DNA from 3 places in the Lysinibacillus sp. FSL M8-0355 genome. Region 3 is predicted to be linked to each of the others. Evidence: a T-box and tRNA genes for the amino acid it is inferred to sense, from the RefSeq annotation. Region 3 holds a T-box; the other regions hold tRNA genes.
What was found. The T-box of region 3 lies ahead of tyrS (tyrosine--tRNA ligase). A T-box ahead of a tRNA ligase gene usually reads a tRNA of that ligase, here a tRNA-Tyr.
Positions count from the first base shown of each region.

Region 1: it has a tRNA-Tyr gene. The T-box ahead of tyrS (tyrosine--tRNA ligase) is inferred to sense a tRNA for this amino acid. The anticodon was not compared.
Region 2: it has a tRNA-Tyr gene. The T-box ahead of tyrS (tyrosine--tRNA ligase) is inferred to sense a tRNA for this amino acid. The anticodon was not compared.

Region 1 covers NZ_JBBPAI010000001.1:254,437-257,685, reverse strand. Annotated here, with positions in the region: gene MKY46_RS01250 (nitric oxide synthase oxygenase) at 1-131, opposite strand, end outside; tRNA gene MKY46_RS01245 (tRNA-Glu) at 450-521, opposite strand; tRNA gene MKY46_RS01240 (tRNA-Asn) at 523-599, opposite strand; tRNA gene MKY46_RS01235 (tRNA-Ile) at 607-680, opposite strand; tRNA gene MKY46_RS01230 (tRNA-Gly) at 685-758, opposite strand; tRNA gene MKY46_RS01225 (tRNA-Phe) at 765-840, opposite strand; tRNA gene MKY46_RS01220 (tRNA-Ser) at 845-937, opposite strand; tRNA gene MKY46_RS01215 (tRNA-Ala) at 951-1,026, opposite strand; tRNA gene MKY46_RS01210 (tRNA-Pro) at 1,042-1,118, opposite strand; tRNA gene MKY46_RS01205 (tRNA-Arg) at 1,134-1,210, opposite strand; tRNA gene MKY46_RS01200 (tRNA-Lys) at 1,230-1,302, opposite strand; tRNA gene MKY46_RS01195 (tRNA-Gln) at 1,317-1,391, opposite strand; tRNA gene MKY46_RS01190 (tRNA-His) at 1,401-1,476, opposite strand; tRNA gene MKY46_RS01185 (tRNA-Trp) at 1,524-1,597, opposite strand; tRNA gene MKY46_RS01180 (tRNA-Tyr) at 1,602-1,685, opposite strand; tRNA gene MKY46_RS01175 (tRNA-Thr) at 1,693-1,768, opposite strand; tRNA gene MKY46_RS01170 (tRNA-Asp) at 1,778-1,853, opposite strand; tRNA gene MKY46_RS01165 (tRNA-Met) at 1,857-1,931, opposite strand; tRNA gene MKY46_RS01160 (tRNA-Val) at 1,958-2,033, opposite strand; rRNA gene rrf (5S ribosomal RNA) at 2,045-2,160, opposite strand; rRNA gene MKY46_RS01150 (23S ribosomal RNA) at 2,227-3,249, opposite strand, start outside.
Region 2 covers NZ_JBBPAI010000001.1:4,051,776-4,055,024, reverse strand. Annotated here, with positions in the region: rRNA gene MKY46_RS19860 (23S ribosomal RNA) at 1-515, shown strand, start outside; rRNA gene rrf (5S ribosomal RNA) at 629-744, shown strand; tRNA gene MKY46_RS19850 (tRNA-Asn) at 761-837, shown strand; tRNA gene MKY46_RS19845 (tRNA-Ser) at 843-934, shown strand; tRNA gene MKY46_RS19840 (tRNA-Glu) at 959-1,033, shown strand; tRNA gene MKY46_RS19835 (tRNA-Val) at 1,049-1,124, shown strand; tRNA gene MKY46_RS19830 (tRNA-Met) at 1,151-1,225, shown strand; tRNA gene MKY46_RS19825 (tRNA-Asp) at 1,229-1,304, shown strand; tRNA gene MKY46_RS19820 (tRNA-Phe) at 1,321-1,393, shown strand; tRNA gene MKY46_RS19815 (tRNA-Thr) at 1,406-1,481, shown strand; tRNA gene MKY46_RS19810 (tRNA-Tyr) at 1,491-1,574, shown strand; tRNA gene MKY46_RS19805 (tRNA-Trp) at 1,588-1,661, shown strand; tRNA gene MKY46_RS19800 (tRNA-His) at 1,674-1,749, shown strand; tRNA gene MKY46_RS19795 (tRNA-His) at 1,790-1,865, shown strand; tRNA gene MKY46_RS19790 (tRNA-Gln) at 1,883-1,957, shown strand; tRNA gene MKY46_RS19785 (tRNA-Gly) at 1,962-2,036, shown strand; tRNA gene MKY46_RS19780 (tRNA-Cys) at 2,045-2,118, shown strand; tRNA gene MKY46_RS19775 (tRNA-Leu) at 2,165-2,245, shown strand; gene MKY46_RS19770 (BlaI/MecI/CopY family transcriptional regulator) at 2,771-3,139, shown strand; gene MKY46_RS19765 (M56 family metallopeptidase) at 3,141-3,249, shown strand, end outside.
Region 3 covers NZ_JBBPAI010000001.1:3,069,300-3,072,548, reverse strand. Annotated here, with positions in the region: gene MKY46_RS14875 (LTA synthase family protein) at 1-987, shown strand, start outside; T-box leader at 1,113-1,353, shown strand; gene tyrS (tyrosine--tRNA ligase) at 1,499-2,713, shown strand; gene MKY46_RS14865 (DUF2759 domain-containing protein) at 2,767-2,946, opposite strand; gene MKY46_RS14860 (MBL fold metallo-hydrolase) at 3,116-3,249, shown strand, end outside.

The DNA.
Region 1 (3,249 bases), 2.8 Mb from region 3:
AGCTCCTCTGTTGTTGGGTCGTACTCACCTGCATTCTTAATCTGTTGTAATCTATTCGCTAACCAACGCTCTGATTCATCTTGTTCTGTCTGATATAAACTTAAAAATTGCTGGATCTCCTGTATATTCATTTCGATTCCTCCACTTATCCTCATATTAGAGGAACAAAACGACAAGCACCACGAAAATAGCTATAAAAAAACATACATATTGCATATATGAAATAGTTTGTTCAAATTTATAATGAATCGAATCATGATTAGAAGATATTGTGAATGAAGAAGGAAAAGAGGTGGGCGACATCTTATAGAAAGGAGAAACAAAATATTAGTCATGTAAAAAAGCTACTGAACCATTGATAGCGGATTCGTAGCTTTCACTCTTTACTAATGTATCATTTATTGATAAAAGAAAAAGCATGTAACACAATATTTGTGCTACATGCTTGATGACCCGTACGGGATTCGAACCCGTGTTACCGCCGTGAAAGGGCGGTGTCTTAACCACTTGACCAACGGGCCGTGGCTCCGAAGGCAGGACTCGAACCTGCGACAACCTGATTAACAGTCAGGTGCTACTACCAACTGAGCTACTTCGGAATAATGATGGGCCTAAATGGACTCGAACCATCGACCTCACGCTTATCAGGCGTGCGCTCTAACCAGCTGAGCTATAGGCCCATTTTGGAGCGGGTGATGAGAATCGAACTCACGACATCAGCTTGGAAGGCTGAGGTTTTACCATTAAACTACACCCGCAAATAATGGTGGGTCAGGACGGAATCGAACCGCCGACACTTAGAGCTTCAATCTAATGCTCTACCAACTGAGCTACTGACCCAAAATGGAGGAGGTAGAGGGATTCGAACCCCCGCGCGGTGTTACCCGCCTGTCGGTTTTCAAGACCGATCCCTTCAGCCAGACTTGGGTATACCTCCAAAAATATTGAACTGGTGGAGCCTAGCGGGATCGAACCGCTGACCTCCTGCGTGCAAGGCAGGCGCTCTCCCAGCTGAGCTAAGGCCCCATTTATCATAAAAAATGGTCGGAATGACAGGATTCGAACCTACGACCCCTTGGTCCCAAACCAAGTGCTCTACCAAGCTGAGCTACATTCCGAAAACATAAATTTATTGGCGCGCCCGACATGAGTCGAACCCATAACCTTCTGATCCGTAGTCAGACGCTCTATCCAATTGAGCTACGGGCGCAATATTCATTAAAAAACGATGAGCCATGAAGGACTCGAACCTTCGACCCTCTGATTAAAAGTCAGATGCTCTACCAACTGAGCTAATGGCTCGTAAAAAAGAAAAATGGCTGGGGTACTAGGATTCGAACCTAGGCATGACGGAATCAAAATCCGTTGCCTTACCGCTTGGCTATACCCCAATTTGAAAATGGGGCGACTGATGGGAATCGAACCCACGAATGTCGGAACCACAATCCGATGCGTTAACCACTTCGCCACAATCGCCACTATATAAATTATAACAGCTGTATATGAACGAGTACCTCAATACCTGGCAGGGGCAGTAGGAATCGAACCCACACCAAAGGTTTTGGAGACCTCTATTCTACCGTTGAACTATGCCCCTAAAATGGTGGAGGGGGACGGATTCGAACCGCCGAACCCTAAGGAGCGGATTTACAGTCCGCCGCGTTTAGCCACTTCGCTACCCCTCCAAGGGAATGGTGCCGGCGATAGGAGTCGAACCCACGACCTACTGATTACAAGTCAGTTGCTCTACCAACTGAGCTACACCGGCAAAAAAAAATGGCGGTCCCGACCGGGATCGAACCGGCGATCTCCTGCGTGACAGGCAGGCATGTTAACCGCTACACCACGGGACCATTTGGTTGCGGGGGCTGGATTTGAACCAACGACCTTCGGGTTATGAGCCCGACGAGCTACCACTGCTCCACCCCGCGATAATACTATACTGTTTTAAAAATAATGGTGGAGGATGACGGGCTCGAACCGCCGACCCTCTGCTTGTAAGGCAGATGCTCTCCCAACTGAGCTAATCCTCCACGAAAAATAAGCGAAGCGATGTCCTACTCTCACAGGGGGAAGCCCCCAACTACCATCGGCGCTAAAGAGCTTAACTTCCGTGTTCGGTATGGGAACGGGTGTGGCCTCTTTGCCATCATCACTTCACTTATTCAGTTGAAAGAGTTGTTCTTTCAAAACTGGATAAACGGTTCATTGAATGGTTCAAACGTTTTGGTTAAGTCCTCGATCGATTAGTATTCGTCAGCTCCATGTGTCACCACACTTCCACCTCGAACCTATCTACCTCATCGTCTTTGAGGGATCTTACTTACTTGCGTAATGGGAAATCTCATCTTGAGGGGGGCTTCATGCTTAGATGCTTTCAGCACTTATCCCGTCCACACATAGCTACCCAGCGATGCCTTTGGCAAGACAACTGGTACACCAGCGGTGTGTCCATCCCGGTCCTCTCGTACTAAGGACAGCTCCTCTCAAATTTCCTACGCCCACGACGGATAGGGACCGAACTGTCTCACGACGTTCTGAACCCAGCTCGCGTACCGCTTTAATGGGCGAACAGCCCAACCCTTGGGACCGACTACAGCCCCAGGATGCGATGAGCCGACATCGAGGTGCCAAACCTCCCCGTCGATGTGGACTCTTGGGGGAGATAAGCCTGTTATCCCCGGGGTAGCTTTTATCCGTTGAGCGATGGCCCTTCCATGCGGAACCACCGGATCACTAAGCCCGTCTTTCGACCCTGCTCGACTTGTAGGTCTCGCAGTCAAGCTCCCTTGTGCCTTTACACTCTACGAATGATTTCCAACCATTCTGAGGGAACCTTTGGGCGCCTCCGTTACCTTTTAGGAGGCGACCGCCCCAGTCAAACTGTCCGCCTGACACTGTCTCCTGCCCCGCTAAGGGGCATGGGTTAGAATTTCAATACAACCAGGGTAGTATCCCACCGACGCCTCCTTCGAAGCTGGCGCTCCGAGATCTCTGGCTCCTACCTATCCTGTACAAGTTGTACCAAAATTCAATATCAGGCTACAGTAAAGCTCCACGGGGTCTTTCCGTCCTGTCGCGGGTAACCTGCATCTTCACAGGTACTATAATTTCACCGAGTCTCTCGTTGAGACAGTGCCCAGATCGTTACGCCTTTCGTGCGGGTCGGAACTTACCCGACAAGGAATTTCGCTACCTTAGGACCGTTATAGTTACGGCCGCCGTTTACTGGGGCTTCAATTCGCAGCT
Region 2 (3,249 bases), 980 kb from region 3:
CTTAGTGATCCGGTGGTTCCGCATGGAAGGGCCATCGCTCAACGGATAAAAGCTACCCCGGGGATAACAGGCTTATCTCCCCCAAGAGTCCACATCGACGGGGAGGTTTGGCACCTCGATGTCGGCTCATCGCATCCTGGGGCTGTAGTCGGTCCCAAGGGTTGGGCTGTTCGCCCATTAAAGCGGTACGCGAGCTGGGTTCAGAACGTCGTGAGACAGTTCGGTCCCTATCCGTCGTGGGCGTAGGAAATTTGAGAGGAGCTGTCCTTAGTACGAGAGGACCGGGATGGACACACCGCTGGTGTACCAGTTGTCTTGCCAAAGGCATCGCTGGGTAGCTATGTGTGGACGGGATAAGTGCTGAAAGCATCTAAGCATGAAGCCCCCCTCAAGATGAGATTTCCCATTACGCAAGTAAGTAAGATCCCTCAAAGACGATGAGGTAGATAGGTTCGAGGTGGAAGTGTGGTGACACATGGAGCTGACGAATACTAATCGATCGAGGACTTAACCAAAAATGTTTGAAACATTCAATGCACGATTATCCAGTTTTGAAAGAATAAAAAATATTATAATATACTTGTAATTTTGATAAAATATGTTATAATAAGTATTGTCTTTCAAATAGTCTAGTGATGATGGCAAAGAGGTCACACCCGTTCCCATACCGAACACGGAAGTTAAGCTCTTTAGCGCCGATGGTAGTTGGGGGCTTCCCCCTGTGAGAGTAGGACGTCGCTAGGCTATATACTAAAATCATTCCGAAGTAGCTCAGTTGGTAGTAGCACCTGACTGTTAATCAGGTTGTCGCAGGTTCGAGTCCTGCCTTCGGAGCCATTCTTGGAGAGTTGTCCGAGTGGCCGAAGGAGCACGATTGGAAATCGTGTAGGCGGTTAACACTGTCTCAAGGGTTCAAATCCCTTACTCTCCGCCAGCACTTTGATTTATTCCAAAAGTTGGCCCCTTGGTCAAGTGGTTAAGACACCGCCCTTTCACGGCGGTAACACGGGTTCGAATCCCGTAGGGGTCACCATTTAAATACCCAGATGGAGGATTAGCTCAGCTGGGAGAGCATCTGCCTTACAAGCAGAGGGTCGGCGGTTCGAGCCCGTCATCCTCCACCATTATTTTTACAATAGTATATGATTATCGCGGGGTGGAGCAGTGGTAGCTCGTCGGGCTCATAACCCGAAGGTCGTTGGTTCAAATCCGGCCCCCGCAACCAAATGGTCCCGTGGTGTAGCGGTTAACATGCCTGCCTGTCACGCAGGAGATCGCCGGTTCGATCCCGGTCGGGACCGCCATTTATTTTAATAACAAGGGTCAGTAGCTCAGTTGGTAGAGCATTAGATTGAAGCTCTAAGTGTCGGCGGTTCGATTCCGTCCTGACCCATCATGTTTTTTTGCCGGTGTAGCTCAGTTGGTAGAGCAACTGACTTGTAATCAGTAGGTCGTGGGTTCGACTCCTATCGCCGGCACCATGTATTCCCGGAGGGGTAGCGAAGTGGCTAAACGCGGCGGACTGTAAATCCGCTCCTTAGGGTTCGGCGGTTCGAATCCGTCCCCCTCCACCAGTTTTATTATTATAGGGGCATAGTTCAACGGTAGAATAGAGGTCTCCAAAACCTTTGGTGTGGGTTCGATTCCTACTGCCCCTGCCAATTAATTTTATGGCGATTGTGGCGAAGTGGTTAACGCACCGGATTGTGGTTCCGGCATTCGTGGGTTCGATTCCCATCAGTCGCCCCATTTAAAGTAAAATTAATAAAAATCAAATCATAATATAATGGCGATTGTGGCGAAGTGGTTAACGCACCGGATTGTGGTTCCGGCACTCGTGGGTTCGATTCCCATCAGTCGCCCCATTTATATAATTATCTTTTGGGGTATAGCCAAGCGGTAAGGCAACGGATTTTGATTCCGTCATGCCCTGGTTCGAATCCAGGTACCCCAGCCATTTTGCGGAAGTAGTTCAGTGGTAGAACACCACCTTGCCAAGGTGGGGGTCGCGAGTTCGAACCTCGTCTTCCGCTCCAACTTCGATGGCGGCATAGCCAAGTGGTAAGGCACAGGTCTGCAACACCTTTATCACCGGTTCAAATCCGGTTGCCGCCTCCATATTTTAACTCTAATCGGTGTATCCGATTTTTTTTATCTCCATTATGCCGGTGTGGCGGAATTGGCAGACGCGCACGACTCAAAATCGTGTTCCTTTGGAGTGTCGGTTCGACCCCGACCACCGGTATCAATTACAATGAAGAATCCTTGATATATCAGGGATTCTTTTTTTGTTGTAGAAAATTATAGAAAGTATATAAGCAGAGAAAAAAAGAGGTAGACTGAATGGATCTTATTGTTGCTAACACAGCAGCTATATTTAGTGCTGTATTAGCAATCTAAAGTTATTCAAATGTAATCACATTGATCGCCCTAATTATAACTTATAGATATATGTGTAAATTCCTCTCTCTATGCATAAGATTTATTTTTCAAACCTAATACTATTTAAACCTCTCTTAGAACTTCAGCAAATCTATCTTATTCAATTTAATTGATTTATTCTATTCCGTGTTTCTTTGTATTTCGAATATATTTCTAATAACTTCCATTATCATAGAGTAATTCAGCAACTTGGAACAGAGAACGGCTGTTGGGATAACCTTATATACTTGAATAATATATATCTTCTATAACAAAATTTGACATCATTTCAAAAAGGATTTATTATACAAATAAGACAATTGACTTAAATGAAAAGGGGTGAGTACATATGAAAAAATTGCCTGAAGCAGAATTTGAAATTATGAAGATAGTTTGGAAAAGTAAACCTCCAATTACTACAAGTATCATAATGAGCGAAATAGGAGATGAGAAAGGTTGGAAGATTCAAACCGTAGTATCTCTTATGAAAAGATTAACTGAACGTGGATTTCTTCGCAGTGAGAAAAAAGCTAAGGAAAGATTTTATTACCCTACAGTAGAAAAAGATGCCTATCTAAGTTTTGAAACAGAACAATTTATGAGGCTCTATCATAAAAACTCCTTTATGAATTTAGTAGGTACACTCTATAAATCCGATACTATTTCTAATGAAGATTTAGCTTCATTAATTAAATGGGTGGAAGAAAAGAGGGATTAATATGTACAGTATCATGGTAGGTTTATTCTTTAAATCCATAGTTATGTCCTTTATTGGACTACTCTTTATGGCTGTAACGCCTTTCCTTTTAAAACGATACAGTGCTAGAT
Region 3 (3,249 bases):
ATTGTTGAAAACTCATTGTTTGGATTAGGTCGTGGCGCTGTATTCTTCACGCATGGTGGAAATACGTATAATTCAATGGCTGAACGCCTTGGAGAAAATGGCTACTTTACAAATGTCATGCACCCGAATAATAAATCATTCTGGAACCGTGATATCATGTATCAATCGTTAAAAATTAATAAATTCTACGATATAGATTCATATACGGTTGAAGAAGGGCAAGCTGTCAACTGGGGTATGAAAGATACACCATTCTTAGAGCAATCTGCTGCTTTAATGAAAGACATGCCACAGCCATTCTATTCAAGATTAATTACGTTAACGAACCACTATCCATTCACTTTGGATCCTGAAGATATTATGATTCCTGAATATGATTCAAATTCAGGTACATTAAATCGTTACTTCCAAACAGTACGTTATATGGATGAAGCTTTAAAAGACTTCTTCCAAGAGTTAAAAGATCAAGGTGTTTATGATAACTCTATTATCGTAATGTATGGAGACCATTATGGTATTTCTGAAAACCATAATAAAGCGATGGCACAATATTTAGGAAAAGAACAAATTACACCAATGGACAATGCATTGCTTCAAGAAGTGCCTTTATTCATCCATATCCCAGGATCTGACGATGGTAAAGAAATGAAAGAGATTTCAGGGCAAATGGATTTACGTCCAACAATCTTACATCTTCTTGGCGTTGAAACGTCAAAAGACATGCAAATGGGTGCAGATTTATTCTCTCCAGAGCATGAGGATTTTGTTGTCTTCCGTGATGGACGCTTTATAACAGATAAATATGTTTATGCTGGAGAAGCTTGCTATGACAAAGCAACTGGTGAAGAAATAGATGGTGAGCCATGCCAGTCATATGCTGATCGTGCGACAATGGAGCTGGAAAATTCCGATGCTATCATAAATGGAGACCTGCTACGTTTCTATGATGAAAAGACAGGTAATTTAAAACAGGATTCCGTCAAATAACAAAAGAGAGATCTCAAGTTGAGGTCTCTCTTTTCTTTTTTGATTGACAAATTACTATAAGCAATTATAATAAATTTAAATATCTGCATAACGAAGATTTGTTTTTGCATTTCGGAGTATAAGAGTGAAAGGCATGGAAAAGAACGAGTAGCTTTAATCGAACTGACAGAGAGTAGCCGGTTGCTGAGAGGCGCAAGGGATATTAAAGTGAATACATCTTGGAGCTGCGTACCGAAATTTTAGTAGGCTACGACGGGGTTGCATCCGTAATCATTGCAAAAGTATCGCTATGGCTGTACTTATTGAGGAGGGCTGTGTGAATAGCTCTCGAAAAAAGGTGGTAACACGTTCATGAACGTCCTTAGGATTAGTCCTAAGGGCTTTTTTTATGCCTTTACAGCCCAAGTGTTTATCTTGATTTGGCCGTCCTCTTACGCTGAGGCGTAGTTGATTAGTGAACTCTTATAGAGCTTGCAATATTAATATTTAATATTACAAGGAGATGTTTCATATGTTTTTAACACCAAAAGAGCAATTAGCGATAATTAAGAAGGGGGCTCATCAAATCGTTGATGAGCAGGAATTACTCGAAAAATTAGAGCGATCCTATAAGGAGCAGAAGCCTTTAATCATTAAGTTAGGGCTTGATCCGTCCGCGCCGGATATTCATTTAGGGCATGCAGTCGTTCTACGGAAAATAAAGCAAATGCAGGATTTAGGGCATCAGGCGGTCATTGTTATCGGTGATTTTACAGGGCGTATTGGTGATCCAACGGGTAAAGCAAAAGGCCGTGTCGCGTTAAGTGATGACATGGTCAAGCAAAACGCTAAAACATACTGTGAGCAAATTTTTAAAGTGATAGATATGAACAAGACAACTATTCGTTTCAATAGTGAATGGTTAGCAAAGCTGTCATTTGAAGAAGTCATTCAGCTGGCAGCCACGACATCCGTTGCTCGACTGTTAGAACGTGAGGACTTTCAAAAACGGTACCGTCAGCAAATACCAATTGGCATCCACGAATTTTTCTACCCGCTTATGCAAGCATATGATTCGGTAGAGCTACAGGCCGATATTGAATTAGGGGGAACAGATCAAACATTCAATATTTTAATGGGCCGCACCTTACAAAAGCAACGGCGGTTAGAAAAACAAATTGCCATTTTTATGCCATTACTCGAAGGTTTAGATGGCATTGAAAAAATGAGTAAGAGCCTTGGCAATTATATTGGTGTCAGTGAAGCGCCAGAGGTCATGTTTAAAAAGGTAATGGAAGTACCAGATGCCTTACTCATCAAATATTTTGAACTAGCAACAGATGAGCATCCACTACAAGTGCAAACCATTCAAGATAGACTGCAAATGGGAGAGAATCCCCGTGATGTAAAATTACAGTTAGCAGAAATTATAACGGCATTATACCATGGGACTACAGCAATGGAGGAAGCTAAATCCTATTTCCAAGCTGCATTTCAAAGAAAGGAAATACCAAAAAATATTCCTATACTGCTCCTAGAAATTGATAAGGAAAGAATAGTGGATATTATCCCACAACTAGTGGCAATGGATTATATTCATAGTAAGAGTGAATTTCTGCGGTTAATCAAGCAAAATGGAGTATCCTTGAATGGAGAAAAAATAGTGATGGATGATTTATCACTTGTACTAATGAATGATGATGTCATTCAAATTGGTAAGAAACGATTTCTTAAATTAAATAAATAATAAATACAAAAAAAGAGCAATCTCCAGGGAGACTGCTCCTTTTTGTCTGAATTTTAGTGTAATTGTGGTGGATACCCACTGTGAACAATCGTCATGATGACGAACCATCCAAATACAGCGGCACTTAATAAGTTGAAAACAACGCTTAATAGGTTCTTTTCTTTAATTGCTTGGAATGTACCAACTACAGCTAAAATCGCTACTAGACCAAAAATAACCATTAATAAGTTCATTAAAAATAGACACTCCTTTCGACATCAGAAAATGAATGTCGCAAACAATATTCCTCCTTAATTGTAAACGTTCTGTTTGTTTTTGTCGAGAACTAAAATAGCGTAAACTATGAACATTTATCGTCAAATTGTGGCAAAGCCTGTATAATAGAAAGTTGAGGTGATCACTATGATGAACGTACGAAGTTATTCTCTTGGACCTGTTCAAACGAATTGCTATATCGTATCGAATAAAGAAAAAGAATGTATTATATTTGATCCAGGTGAGGAAGCAGAGCGTCTTATTAAAACAATTCGTAGCAA